2 regions of the Pseudoalteromonas sp. B131b genome follow, and region 2 is predicted to be linked to the other one. Evidence: predicted binding sites of a transcription regulator. Region 2 holds the regulator's gene; the other holds the start of a gene.
The links. The regulator ArgR, encoded in region 2, controls arginine synthesis, uptake and breakdown. The targets are predictions, from matches to a motif close to ANTGAATANNTATTCANT.
Positions count from the first base shown of each region.

Region 1 (5,989 bases), 2.0 Mb from region 2:
GTAGTCATAGCTTTGCCCTACGCCCATTAAGCCAAGTTGTGCTAGTACAATTCCTAGCATGCCACCTATAAAGCCAAGCATGGCGACCTCAACTAAGTGCTGTAAAAATATTTGCCTTTTACTCGCACCTAATGCGCGTCTTACACCTACTTCTGGCGCTCTGCGTAAAAACTTGGCTAAAAGTAAACCTAAAATATTGGCTAAGCAGACACCTAAAAACATAAAGCTCAGGCCCACTAAAATTTTATTGTCTTCGGTGACGACGTTATTGTATTGCATCCATTGGTTTACATCGCGAAGTTTATACTCAAGTTCTTTACGATTAAATCGCCCACGTTTTTGTTGTTCCTGCATATAGGCTAATAAGTAATTTTGATAGGCTTGTTTTTGTTCAAGCGTATTTAGCTCTGCCCAAAACTGGATCCATACTTGCTCAGATTGCAGTTTATCTGCAAAGGTTGGTGTGTTTTCGTGCTTCCATCCATTGCTATTGCCCCAACTTACGAGCTCTTTTGTCTTTATTAAGCTAAAGGGCATAAATAACTCTTCTACTTGATTAAATGCACCGTTATTTAAATCATAATATTTAATATTGAGAGGCCAATGGTTAATAACACCCACTACTTGATAGCTTGCATCATCTAAGTAAATCAGTTCTCCGACAGAGTTTTTTCCTGCAAATAGTTTATCGTTTATCTCTTGGGTAATAACAACCACAGGTGCAGCCGAGTTTTCTTGCTCTTTGCTCCAAGCCCCACCGTACAAAAATGACAAATTAAACATGCTAAAAAAGTCAGGCGTTGTCATCCGTGCACTGCCAATAAAAGGTTTTATTTTGTCAGAATCTAAATAAACTGAAAAGCCGGTACGCATCATAGCCACTTTTTTCTCTGACGTGGGTGCGTTTAATAAGTTCTCAGCATCTTGATAGGTCAGTTGTAGTGGTGTGTTATCTTCTGTCCACCACGTACTACCATCGTCCATTGTTTGTAATTGCACACTGTAAAGTTGGCTGCTTTTTTCTGGGATAGGATCGGCCGACATCATGTGATAAACACTAAGGCTGGTCATTGTTATGCCTATACCTATCGCAATGGCAAGTACCATTAAAAAGCTAACCAGTGGGGTGCGCTTGAAGCTACGCCAACTTAAATCTAAATAATGAATAAACATTAGTTAAACCCCCGATGCTGTTTTTATAGTTTGTGCGCCCTGATAAAGCGTAAAGTCGGCAAGTTGCCCATCAACTACTTGAATATTACGCGGAGCACGGCGGGCTAATTCGCTATCATGCGTTACCATTACAATAGTGGCACCGTCGCGATTTATTTGCTCAAGTAACTCCATAACTTGGCGAGCCATTAAGCTGTCAAGGTTACCTGTTGGCTCATCGGCAAGTAAAAAACGAGGTTCACCGGCAAGCGCACGAGCTATTGCCACTCTTTGTTGCTGTCCGCCAGAGAGTTGCTGTGGCAAATGTTTTGCCCGAGAGGCAAGGCCAACTTGTTCTAAGCATTTTTCAATGCGACGTTTACGCTCTGCGGCTTTAATACCTCTATAACGTAGCGGTACTTCAATATTTTCATATAAGTTTAAGTCAGGTATTAAATTGAACCCTTGGAAGATAAAACCAATTTTTTGATTACGTAAATCAGCACGTTGGTTATCGTTTAGGCTGCCAACATTAACACCATCCAACAGGTACTCACCTTCGTTAAAAGGCTCGAGCATACCTGCAATATTTAAAAAGGTTGTTTTTCCTGAGCCGCTAGGACCGGTAACAGCAATAAATTCGCCTTCGTTTACTTGCAGGTTAAAGTCTCGAAGCGCGTGGGTTTGTACCATTTCTGTTTGATATACTTTACTTACATTGTTCATTTGTAACATGGGGGTTCCTAATTATTTTTAGCGTTGGTTGAGAACGTCTGTTTAATTTAATAAAATCGTATCGGCTTGCTTAAAGTCGCTGTAGCTTGAAATAATAATTTCATCGTTTTCTTTTAGTCCGCTCAAAAGCTCAACCGCATTAATGCTGGTGGCGCCTATTGTAATAGGTATACGCTTTGCGATATTGCCATCGACTTTATAAGCTATAATTCCGCCTTGCTGCATAAATGCACCACGCTTTACTTGCATTACACCTTCTCGGTTGTCGAGTAAAATACGTGCAGTTAAGCGTTGGTTCTGACGAATGTTGTTAGTAACACCTTTAAATCGGACGCGTGCTGTTACTTCACGATTATTAACTTCTGGTGATATGGCGGATAAATTCCCCATCACTGTTTCATTGCCTAACTTAAGCTCTACTTCCATACCGAGTCCTAATTCGTTGGCGTAACTTTCAGGTACTTGAAGTTCCGCTTCGAAATTACTTAAGTCGACGAGTGTCATAAGAGGTTGGCTTTGCGTCACTGCGGCTTTTTGTTGCACAAGTAGGTTACCCACGATCCCAGTAACGGTAGCTTTAATAGATAGGTTGCTTACTTTTCTGATTAAATCATCAACAATAAGTTGCTGGCGGGTTACATCACTTTTAGCTGCTTGTAGTTCAAAGGCGAGCGTGTCTTTTGCAAGTAATACCTCTTGTTGTGCATGCTTATATGTGAGCTTTGCACGTGATAAATCATCAACTGCTTTTTCAAGATCAATTTGGCTAATTAAGTGCTTTTGTATTGATAACTGCGCCCGGCGATTTTCGCGCTCAGCGGCGTTAAGCTCAACTTGTGCCATATCAAGTGTTTTATTTAAAGTGAGTGTTTGGCGTCTTGCTTGCAAATGCTGCCTTTGCTGCTCGCCTTGTAGTCGTTTAAGTACAGACTCCTGTTGCTTTAATTCGTTAGTTAACTCAGGGCTTTGCAGCAGAGCAAGTGTGCCCCCTTGCTTTACTGTATCGCCAGCCTTTACTTTTAAATCTATAAAACCACGTTCTGGGCTGTATATTTTAGGAGCATTAGCAGCAACAATTTTACCACTGGCGGCAATGTCTCGAATGAGCGCTTTAACGTGTACTTTGGCAACCTGTATTTTTGAGCGGCTAATAGAGCTTTTAGCGCTATGACTTGTTAAAAAAATATAAGCAATTGTAGAGACTGCAATGAAAATAACCGCAGTGATGATCGCGTATTTTTTATAGTTTATAGGTGCCTTTACTTGTACGTCTTGTGCGCTGGTATCTTTCATCATTAGGCTCTCCTACACGGCTTTTATATATTTTTCACACAGTAGAAAAAAACTGCGGTGCAAATAGCGACAATAGGAGATATCAAAAATAAACTAAGCATAAACATAATTATTCCACTTAACGAATGTGTATAGCTCTATACGATTAGCATGCCAAAGCGTAACTTACTGTAATTAGATGATTAAATTTTATTTTATGTGTTTTTTATATGTCCGCGGACATAAAAGTGTCCGCAGTGGACGCATTAGTAAATAAAAATTCACTATTAAGAGATTAAAAATGCCACAAATATTAATAACTATACTAATGACCAGTAAAAAGCAGAGAGGTTAAGCCTCAAAATTACGGAAATAACACAAAACTATCTAAATGTTAACTAACTTTATCGGTGTATGTTGAATATTTATTCACCGAATGAGGGCTTTACGTTTACGTAAGCTGTAGCTTTTGACTTGGTTGTTTTTACAAAATGTTAAACTTGACACCAGTGTCATGAAAAAATAACGCCTAATATACGACTAAATGTTAAAAATAATGATGAAAAAGAAATCTTGCTATGAAGTGAGAAATATTCAAGAATGTGAATATGTATTCAAAATGCTATTGACTCTATTTACGATAGAGGCTAGTTTTGTCCGTCTGTTAGCAAATCGTCGAGCAGTTCATCCACGCTAACAGTGCAGCAAGGGGAGGGGTCTATGTTATACGACTCAAAATTAGAAAAAGAAAATTGTGGCTTTGGCTTAATAGCCCAAGTTAATGGTCAAGCTAGTCATAGGCTTATTCGTACTGCTATTACGGGGCTTGATCGCATGCAGCACCGTGGCGGTATATCTGCCGATGGTAAAACAGGCGATGGCTGTGGTTTATTATTACAAAAACCAGATAGCTTTTTTCGTGCTATTGCGGCTGAGAACAATTGGCACTTAGGTAAAAATTATGCCGTAGGTATGATTTTTTTAAATTCAGACCCTGTTTTAGCACAAGCTGCAAAACAAATACTTAGCGAAGAATTAGAAAAAGAAACGCTAAATATTTTAGGTTGGCGCGTAGTGCCAACCGACCCATCAATGTTAGGTCCTATAGCAGTACAACAATTACCTGGGTTTGAACAAATTTTTGTTAGTGCGCCAGAAGGTTGGCGCTCTAAAGATTTAGAGCGACGCTTATATGTAGCGCGTCGTCGCGCTGAAAAGCGTATTGTTGATGATGAAGCTTTTTATATTGCAAGCTTATCTGGATTAGTTACTATCTATAAAGGCCTTATGATGCCTGCAGATTTACCTAACTTTTACCTAGATTTAGCTGATATTCGTATGACCAGTGCGATTTGTGTTTTCCATCAGCGCTTTTCTACTAATACTCAACCGCGTTGGCCTCTTGCTCAACCTTTTCGTTATTTAGCACACAATGGTGAAATTAATACCATTGAAGGTAACCGCCAATGGGCACGTGCGCGTTCTTATAAGTTTGCGTCACCACTTATTCCTGATTTACAAACAGCGGCACCGTTTGTAAACGAAACTGGTTCTGATTCATCAAGCTTAGATAATATGCTTGAACTGTTTTTAGCTGGCGGCATGGATTTATTCCGTGCGATGCGCATGCTCGTTCCACCTGCATGGCAAAAAAACCGTGCAATGGACGATGATCTACGTGCATTTTACGACTTTAACTCTATGCATATGGAACCATGGGATGGTCCGGCAGGTATTGTAATGTCGGATGGTCGTTTTGCGGCGTGTAACCTTGACCGTAATGGACTCCGCCCAGCACGTTATGTAATTACACAAGATGGCTTTATTACGCTTGCATCAGAAGTGGGTATTTGGGATTACACTGCTGATGAAGTAGTTGAGAAAGGTCGTGTTGGTCCAGGTGAATTATTAGTTATTGATACTAAGCTTGGCAAAATTTGGCACTCGGATGAAATCGATCAAGATTTAAAATCTCGCCATCCTTACAAGTCATGGCTTGAAGAAAACGTTAAACGTTTAGTTCCATTTGAAGAACTTACTGAGCAAGATGCCGGTAATCGTTCTTTTGATAATGAAACGCTAGCTAAATATCAAAAAATGTTTGGTTATACCAACGAAGAGCTTGATAGCGTTATTCGTGTAATGGGTGAAAACGGCCAAGAAGCAACAGGCTCAATGGGTGATGACACGCCATTTGCTGTGCTTAGTGAAGGGCATCGTTCACTTTATGATTACTTCCGCCAAAAATTTGCGCAAGTAACAAACCCACCTATCGATCCACTGCGTGAAAATCATGTAATGTCACTTGCGACATGTATTGGTAGTGAGCAAAATGTATTTAACGAAACAACAGGCCACGCTAAGCGCCTACAGTTTGATACGCCAATTTTAATGTACGCAGACATGCAGCAATTATTAAATGCTGATGAAGCACATTACAGCTACTGTAAAATTGATATTACGTATACAGTTGAAGAAGGATTGGAAAAAGCAGTATCGCGAATTTGTGATATTGCGCAGAAAAAAGCAGCATCGGGCTGTATTATGCTTGTTCTAACAGACCGCAACTTTGATGAAACGAATTTACCTATTCCAGCAGCTATGGCTGTGGGCGCGGTGCAAAATCGTCTTGTTGATAATAATCTTCGTTGTGAATCGAACATCATTATTGAAACTGGTAGTGTGCGCGATGCACACCAATTTGCAGTTTTATTAGGTTTTGGTGCAACTGCCATTTATCCATACCTTGCGTATGAATCGTTAGTTGCAATGAGCGACAATAAAATTATTGATAAGTCGTATTGCGAAGTAACGCTTGCTTATCGTAAAG
Region 1 covers NZ_JARLUZ010000001.1:2,447,301-2,453,289, forward strand. The annotation lists gene P4S65_RS11315 (ABC transporter permease) at 1-1,173, opposite strand, end outside; gene P4S65_RS11320 (ABC transporter ATP-binding protein) at 1,177-1,887, opposite strand; gene P4S65_RS11325 (efflux RND transporter periplasmic adaptor subunit) at 1,930-3,183, opposite strand; gene gltB (glutamate synthase large subunit) at 3,880-5,989, shown strand, end outside.
Region 1: the regulator ArgR is predicted to act here: its motif matches at 3,761-3,778, upstream of gltB (glutamate synthase large subunit).

Region 2 (5,989 bases):
TTAATCAGTTATCTCAACCAATTAAGCTCTTATTCAGTACTTTAATAGTGTTTTTTCAATCAATCGTCACAAAATATCGAGCTAGTGCATTTTTTGTTGTACAATCTGCGCCGTTCACACATAAAAATTGGCTCGGAGATCAATGGATATAAAAGCTATCCAGGCGTTAATCGAAAGCGATATGAATGACGTCAATCAACTTATACATGCGCAAATGCGCTCAGATGTGGCGTTAGTTAATCAGCTTGGTTTATATATAGTTAGCAGTGGCGGCAAACGTGTTCGTCCAATGCTCGCAATTTTAGCAGCCAAGGCGCTCGGTTATCAGGGTAAAGATCACATAACACTTGCAACAATTGTTGAGTTTATTCATACAGCAACGCTATTACATGATGATGTTGTAGATGAATCAAACTTACGACGTGGCACGCCTACTGCAAATGCTGAATTTGGTAATGCTGCTAGCGTATTGGTTGGTGACTTTATTTACACTCGCTCATTTCAGCTTATGGTTGGCCTTGGAAAAATGCAGGTTATGCAAGTACTTGCCGATGCAACAAACATTATTGCTGAAGGTGAAGTATTGCAGCTAATGAACTGCAATGACCCAGATACGACTGAAGCCAGCTATATGCAGGTTATTTACTCTAAAACGGCTAAATTATTTGAAGCAGCTACAGGCCTTGCTGCCATTATTACTGAGCAAGACCAAGCGACACTCGACGCATTAAACTTATACGGTATGCATTTAGGCACCGCGTTTCAGTTAGTGGATGATGTACTCGATTACAATGCGGATGCTGAGCAGCTAGGTAAAAACATTGGCGATGATTTAGCTGAAGGCAAACCAACCCTTCCGCTTATTTATGCTATGCAACATGGTAGCGAGCAGCAAACGCAACTTATTCGTGATGCAATAGAGCACAGTAATGGTATGGAGCATTTAGAAGAAATTTTAACTGCACTAAAACAAACTAATGCGCTTGAGTTTACAATGCAAAAAGCAGAGCTTGAGGCCGAAAAAGCCATTGCCTGTTTAGACTTTTTAGCTGAGTCTGACTATAAGCAAGCACTTATAAGCCTTGCCCGTATTGCGGTTGACCGCGACCACTAGTTTTAACTAGTTACACAGTGTGACATTAATTCTGAGCAATAAAAAGCCTGCAAATGCAGGCTTTTTTGTTGCTTAAACCGGCTATTACGCCATGAAATCAACACCTTCTTTAATGTCTTTTTTCAGAGTTTCAAGCATGTCATTTTTTGCTTTTGTTTCAAATGCGCTTAGTTCGCCGTAAGAAAGAATTTCTTCTACGCCGTTTTTACCTAAACGTACTGGATGTGCAAAGTACTCTGCATCGCCATTTTCAACAGCAACGTAAGCGTAATCTACAACTTCTTCACCTTGTAGGCCTTTAACTAAAGACATACAAAAACGCGCTGCAGCAGCACCCATAGATAGCGTAGCTGAACCACCGCCTGCTTTAGCATTTACAACTTCAGTACCCGCATTTTGAATACGTGGAGTAAGTGCAGCAACTTCTTCATCTGTGAAAGAAACACCTTCAACTTGAGAAAGTAGAGGCAGAATCGTTGTGCCTGAGTGACCACCAATTACTGGTACTTTTACAGTTGCTACGTCTACGCCTTTAAGTTCAGCAACAAATGCTTCTGAACGAATAACGTCAAGCGTAGTAATACCGAATACGCGTTTAGCGTCGTAAGTACCTGCTTTTTTGAATACTTCAGCAACAATTGGAACTGTGCCGTTTACTGGGTTAGTAATAATACCTACTAACGCTTTAGGACAGCTGGCAACAATGCCTTCTGCTAACGTTTTGATGATGCCAGCATTTACATTGAATAAATCAGCACGATCCATACCTGGTTTACGTGGCATACCCGCTGGGATAAGAACGATGTCAGAACCTTCAAGCGCTTTATTTAAATCGTCTGCGCCAAAGCCTGCAACTTTAACATCTGTTGGGATGTGAGAAAGGTCAACCGCAACACCTGGTACTACTGGTGCAACATCATAAAGTGATAATTCAGAGCCAGCTGGTAAGCCTGTTTTTAATAATAAAGACAACGCTTGGCCGATACCGCCTGCAGCACCTAATACAGCAACTTTCATTGGAATTCTCCGTCATTTGAGGTAGGAAATATTTGTGGCTCTTAAGATAATGAAATTAGCGACTAAAAACAAATTTATCCTGTCTATTTCAAGTATATTTTCGACCATAGTCGTAAACTTTTGTGATTTAACGCATCAAACTGGCAAGTTAACTAAACAACTGCTGCATAATTATTCATTATTGTGTAGAATTTGCAGCATAAATAACAAAAATGAATAAAGGCTATGCAACCACAAGATAAACAAGAAGCACTGGTAAAAGCATTTAAATCGCTTTTAAAAGAAGAAAACTTTGGCTCTCAAGGCGAAATAGTTGATGCGTTAAAAGAGCAAGGCTTTGACAATATAAGCCAAAGTAAAGTATCACGCATGTTAAGTAAGTTTGGCGCTGTACGCACACGTAATGCCAAACAAGAAATGGTTTACTGCTTACCTGCTGAAATGGGTGTACCTACGGCTAAAAGCCCATTACGCCAATTAGTAATCGACATTATGCACAACGAAATGATGATCATCATTCGTACCAGCCCAGGTGCGGCTCAGCTTATTGCACGTTTATTAGATTCATTAGGTAAAGCAGATGGCGTACTAGGAACTATTGCCGGCGATGACACTATTTTTATCGCCCCGGCTAAAATATCTGAAATAGACGTGACGCTTGAACGCGTTCGCATTTTATTTGATACGGTTTGATTATTAATCGTAATTAAATCTGTTTTAAAAATCCGACCGAAGGTGCAAAAAAAGCAGAACCCATATCGGCTTGAGTAAAATCAAGCCAGTGGTCGTAACAATCACCTTCGCCTAAACGGCTTTTAAGTATTTTTTCGAACGCGGTTCCTTTACATGCACATGTAATTGATAACATTCCCTGCTCATACACATCGCCATAAGGCATGCTTTGATTTAATAGTAGCGGTTGCCCGTCTTCATCTTTTAGCTCACTACGCGAAGCATGGCTGGTTTCGATCGCGGGGGTAATTAGTGTGTTATCAAGGCGCGTACGACCCATTATTTGCTCTTGCTCACTTAATGATAAATGCTGCCACACAGTTAAGTCATGCTTATAACGTTGTACATGAATATAACTTCCTTGATCTTCAAAGCTACCCGGTTTATTTATTAGTGCCGTCGCACGCTTTTTTCTACCATGAGCAGAATCGCCACCATAAATAAAGCCATTAAAGTCTCGTCCATCTAAAAAGCGAAAATTACGAACCTGCTCTACCAGCTCTACATCAGGAGCAAATAACTTTAATACTTGCAGGGCAAATAAATGGTTAACGTCTTCACGGTCAGAGCGAATTTGCACAAACAAATCACACGGTTGCACGCTCATTTGGTGATCGCTGTGATTTATATTAGGAAAGCTCTGTAATTCGCTTGGAATGTACTCCGGAAGGATATGTGGCCAATATTGCGCACCAATAGCGACCATACAAGAGAGCATTGATTCTGAAAACTGATCGCTAAATTCTTCTTCAATAGCGCTTACTTGCTTTAGTTTTACGCGTAGCGATTCATCTTGACCATCAAACACATTAAAAAATAAGTGCAAACCGTGTAAGTTTGCTTCAGCACAAATCCCTGATTGCGCTTGCGCCATTGTTATTCCTTAGTTTTATAGATAAAAACACAGCGAATAACAAATTAATTATGATTCGAAAAAGTTCACCGTGTGAGGTTTTATTTTTATTATAACCTGTTCATTTTTTTCAAATGATTGGTCATATTGTGCAGCAACTTCAACTTCTTGCTCAGCAATAACGACTGTGTAAACATACGCTGAACCAATAAAGCGACTACTTAATATTGTAGCTCGTTCACAGTGCCTGTCACATAGATTATCACTTACCAATTCAATCTGGTGAGGACGAACATATATTTTACCTACACTCGCTCTATGCTCATGTCCAATATATGATTTAACTAAGCCGAACGGTGTATTATATTCAGTTGTCGTTAATACTTCTGCCTCTAAGTATATGCCTTGACCCAGAAACTCTGCAACCTCCTTTGAGCTTGGGGCTGCAAAAAGCTGTTCTGGCGTGCCTTGTTGCGCAATTTTACCGCGATGCATAATGGCAAGTGTATCGGAAAAGGCAAATGCCTCTTCTTTTGAGTGCGTAACAAATACAGCAGAGACTTGTGTTGCCTTAATAATTCGACGTATATCGGCGATTAGCTCAAAGCGTACTTGTGTATCAATGTTTGAAAAAGGCTCATCAAGCAATAACAAACTAGGTTTATAAGCTAATGCGCGAGCAATCGCTACGCGTTGCTGCTGACCACCCGATAACTGATGAGGAAATCTATCGGCACAGCCAATTAAATGAACAAGCTTAAGCATTTCATCAACACGATGCTGCTTTTGGGCTTTACTCATTTTACTAAGCCCAAATGCGATATTATTTGCCACCGTTAAATGCGGAAACAATGCATAGTCTTGAAACATCATGCCGATGTTACGATGCTCAGGTGAGACAAATGATTGCTCATTACTCACTAATTTACCGTCTATAAAAATAGACCCTTGCTTGGCTTCAATTAAACCTGCAATGGCTTTTAATGTGGTTGTTTTACCGCAACCACTTGCACCGAGCAGACAAACAATTTCATCTTTGCCCACTGTTAAATCTAAATCGTGAATAACCTTTGTGCCGTTATAGTGATAGCTCACGCCTTGTAAAATTAAACTACTCATTTAACTACGTTGCTCCATAGAACGATTAATAAGATACAAAGGAATAAACCCGACAATAACAATAAATAATGCCGAAATTGAAGCAAGCTCTAACTGCTCGTCACTCACATACTGAAATACATGAGTTGCTAAGCTTTCAAAATTAAACGGTCTGAGCAATAACGCCGCAGGTAGCTCTTTCATGCACTCAATAAACACCAGTAATGCCGCCGTAAGTAGTCCACGGCGTAATAAAGGTAGATGTATTAAACGCAATGTTTGCCCTTGGCTTTTACCCATTGATTGACTTGCCATATCGAGTGATGGGCTAATGCGTAAAAACTCGATTCTATCGCTCCGTGTGCGATGGCATAAAACCTAACAATGTAAGCAATAATAATAGTAAGAATACTGCCTGTAAGCAGTAAACCTATATCTAAATTATATGGTTCGAGCGCTTCATTGATGGTGTTTTCTAATAATGTAAGTGGTAATAAAACAGCAATAGCGAGCACTGTACCAGGCAATGCATAGCCCGTACTGGCTAAACGCCCAGGAATAAGCGGATACGTTTGCTTTGCAACACGCTGATAAAAAACCACAAAAATACTCAACGTAATGGTTATTACACTCACTATCCCTGCTACTTTTAAACTTTGCCAAGCATAGCTAAAAAACTCAATGTTCCACGCTTTATCAAAGTAGGTAATTGCGTAGTTTACGAGTACTGCAATGGGAATTAAAAAAGCGATAAGTAAAATAAAGCCACAAAATGCAGTTGCTAGCCAAGCCGACTTTCCTTTTAATACATAGAGAGATTCGCTATTTACACTTGATTGGCGCTCAAATACCGCTTGGTTACGGCGGCTAAAGCGTTCTGCCATTAATGCCAAAAATAAAAGTAAGAGCATTACACCCGATATTTTAGCGGCCGCTGTAAGCGAATAATAACCAAACCATGTATCGTATACGGCGGTCGTTAATGTGCTCACGGCAAAATAGCTGACGGTTGCAAAGTCAGCCATAGTTTCCATACTAATGAGTGCAAGAGCCGCAACAATTGCGCCGCGAGAGAGCACCAAACTTACTTTAAAAAAACTTTGTTTAGGAGATAGCCCCATTAATTGACTAGCTTGTACTAATTTGAATGACTGTTCGCGAAGGGCTGTTTTAAA
Region 2 covers NZ_JARLUZ010000001.1:414,254-420,242, forward strand. The annotation lists gene ispB (octaprenyl diphosphate synthase) at 143-1,114, shown strand; gene mdh (malate dehydrogenase) at 1,199-2,131, opposite strand; gene argR (transcriptional regulator ArgR) at 2,357-2,824, shown strand; gene P4S65_RS02055 (Dyp-type peroxidase) at 2,838-3,737, opposite strand; gene P4S65_RS02060 (ABC transporter ATP-binding protein) at 3,786-4,835, opposite strand; partial or broken gene P4S65_RS02065 (ABC transporter permease) at 4,836-5,989, opposite strand, start outside.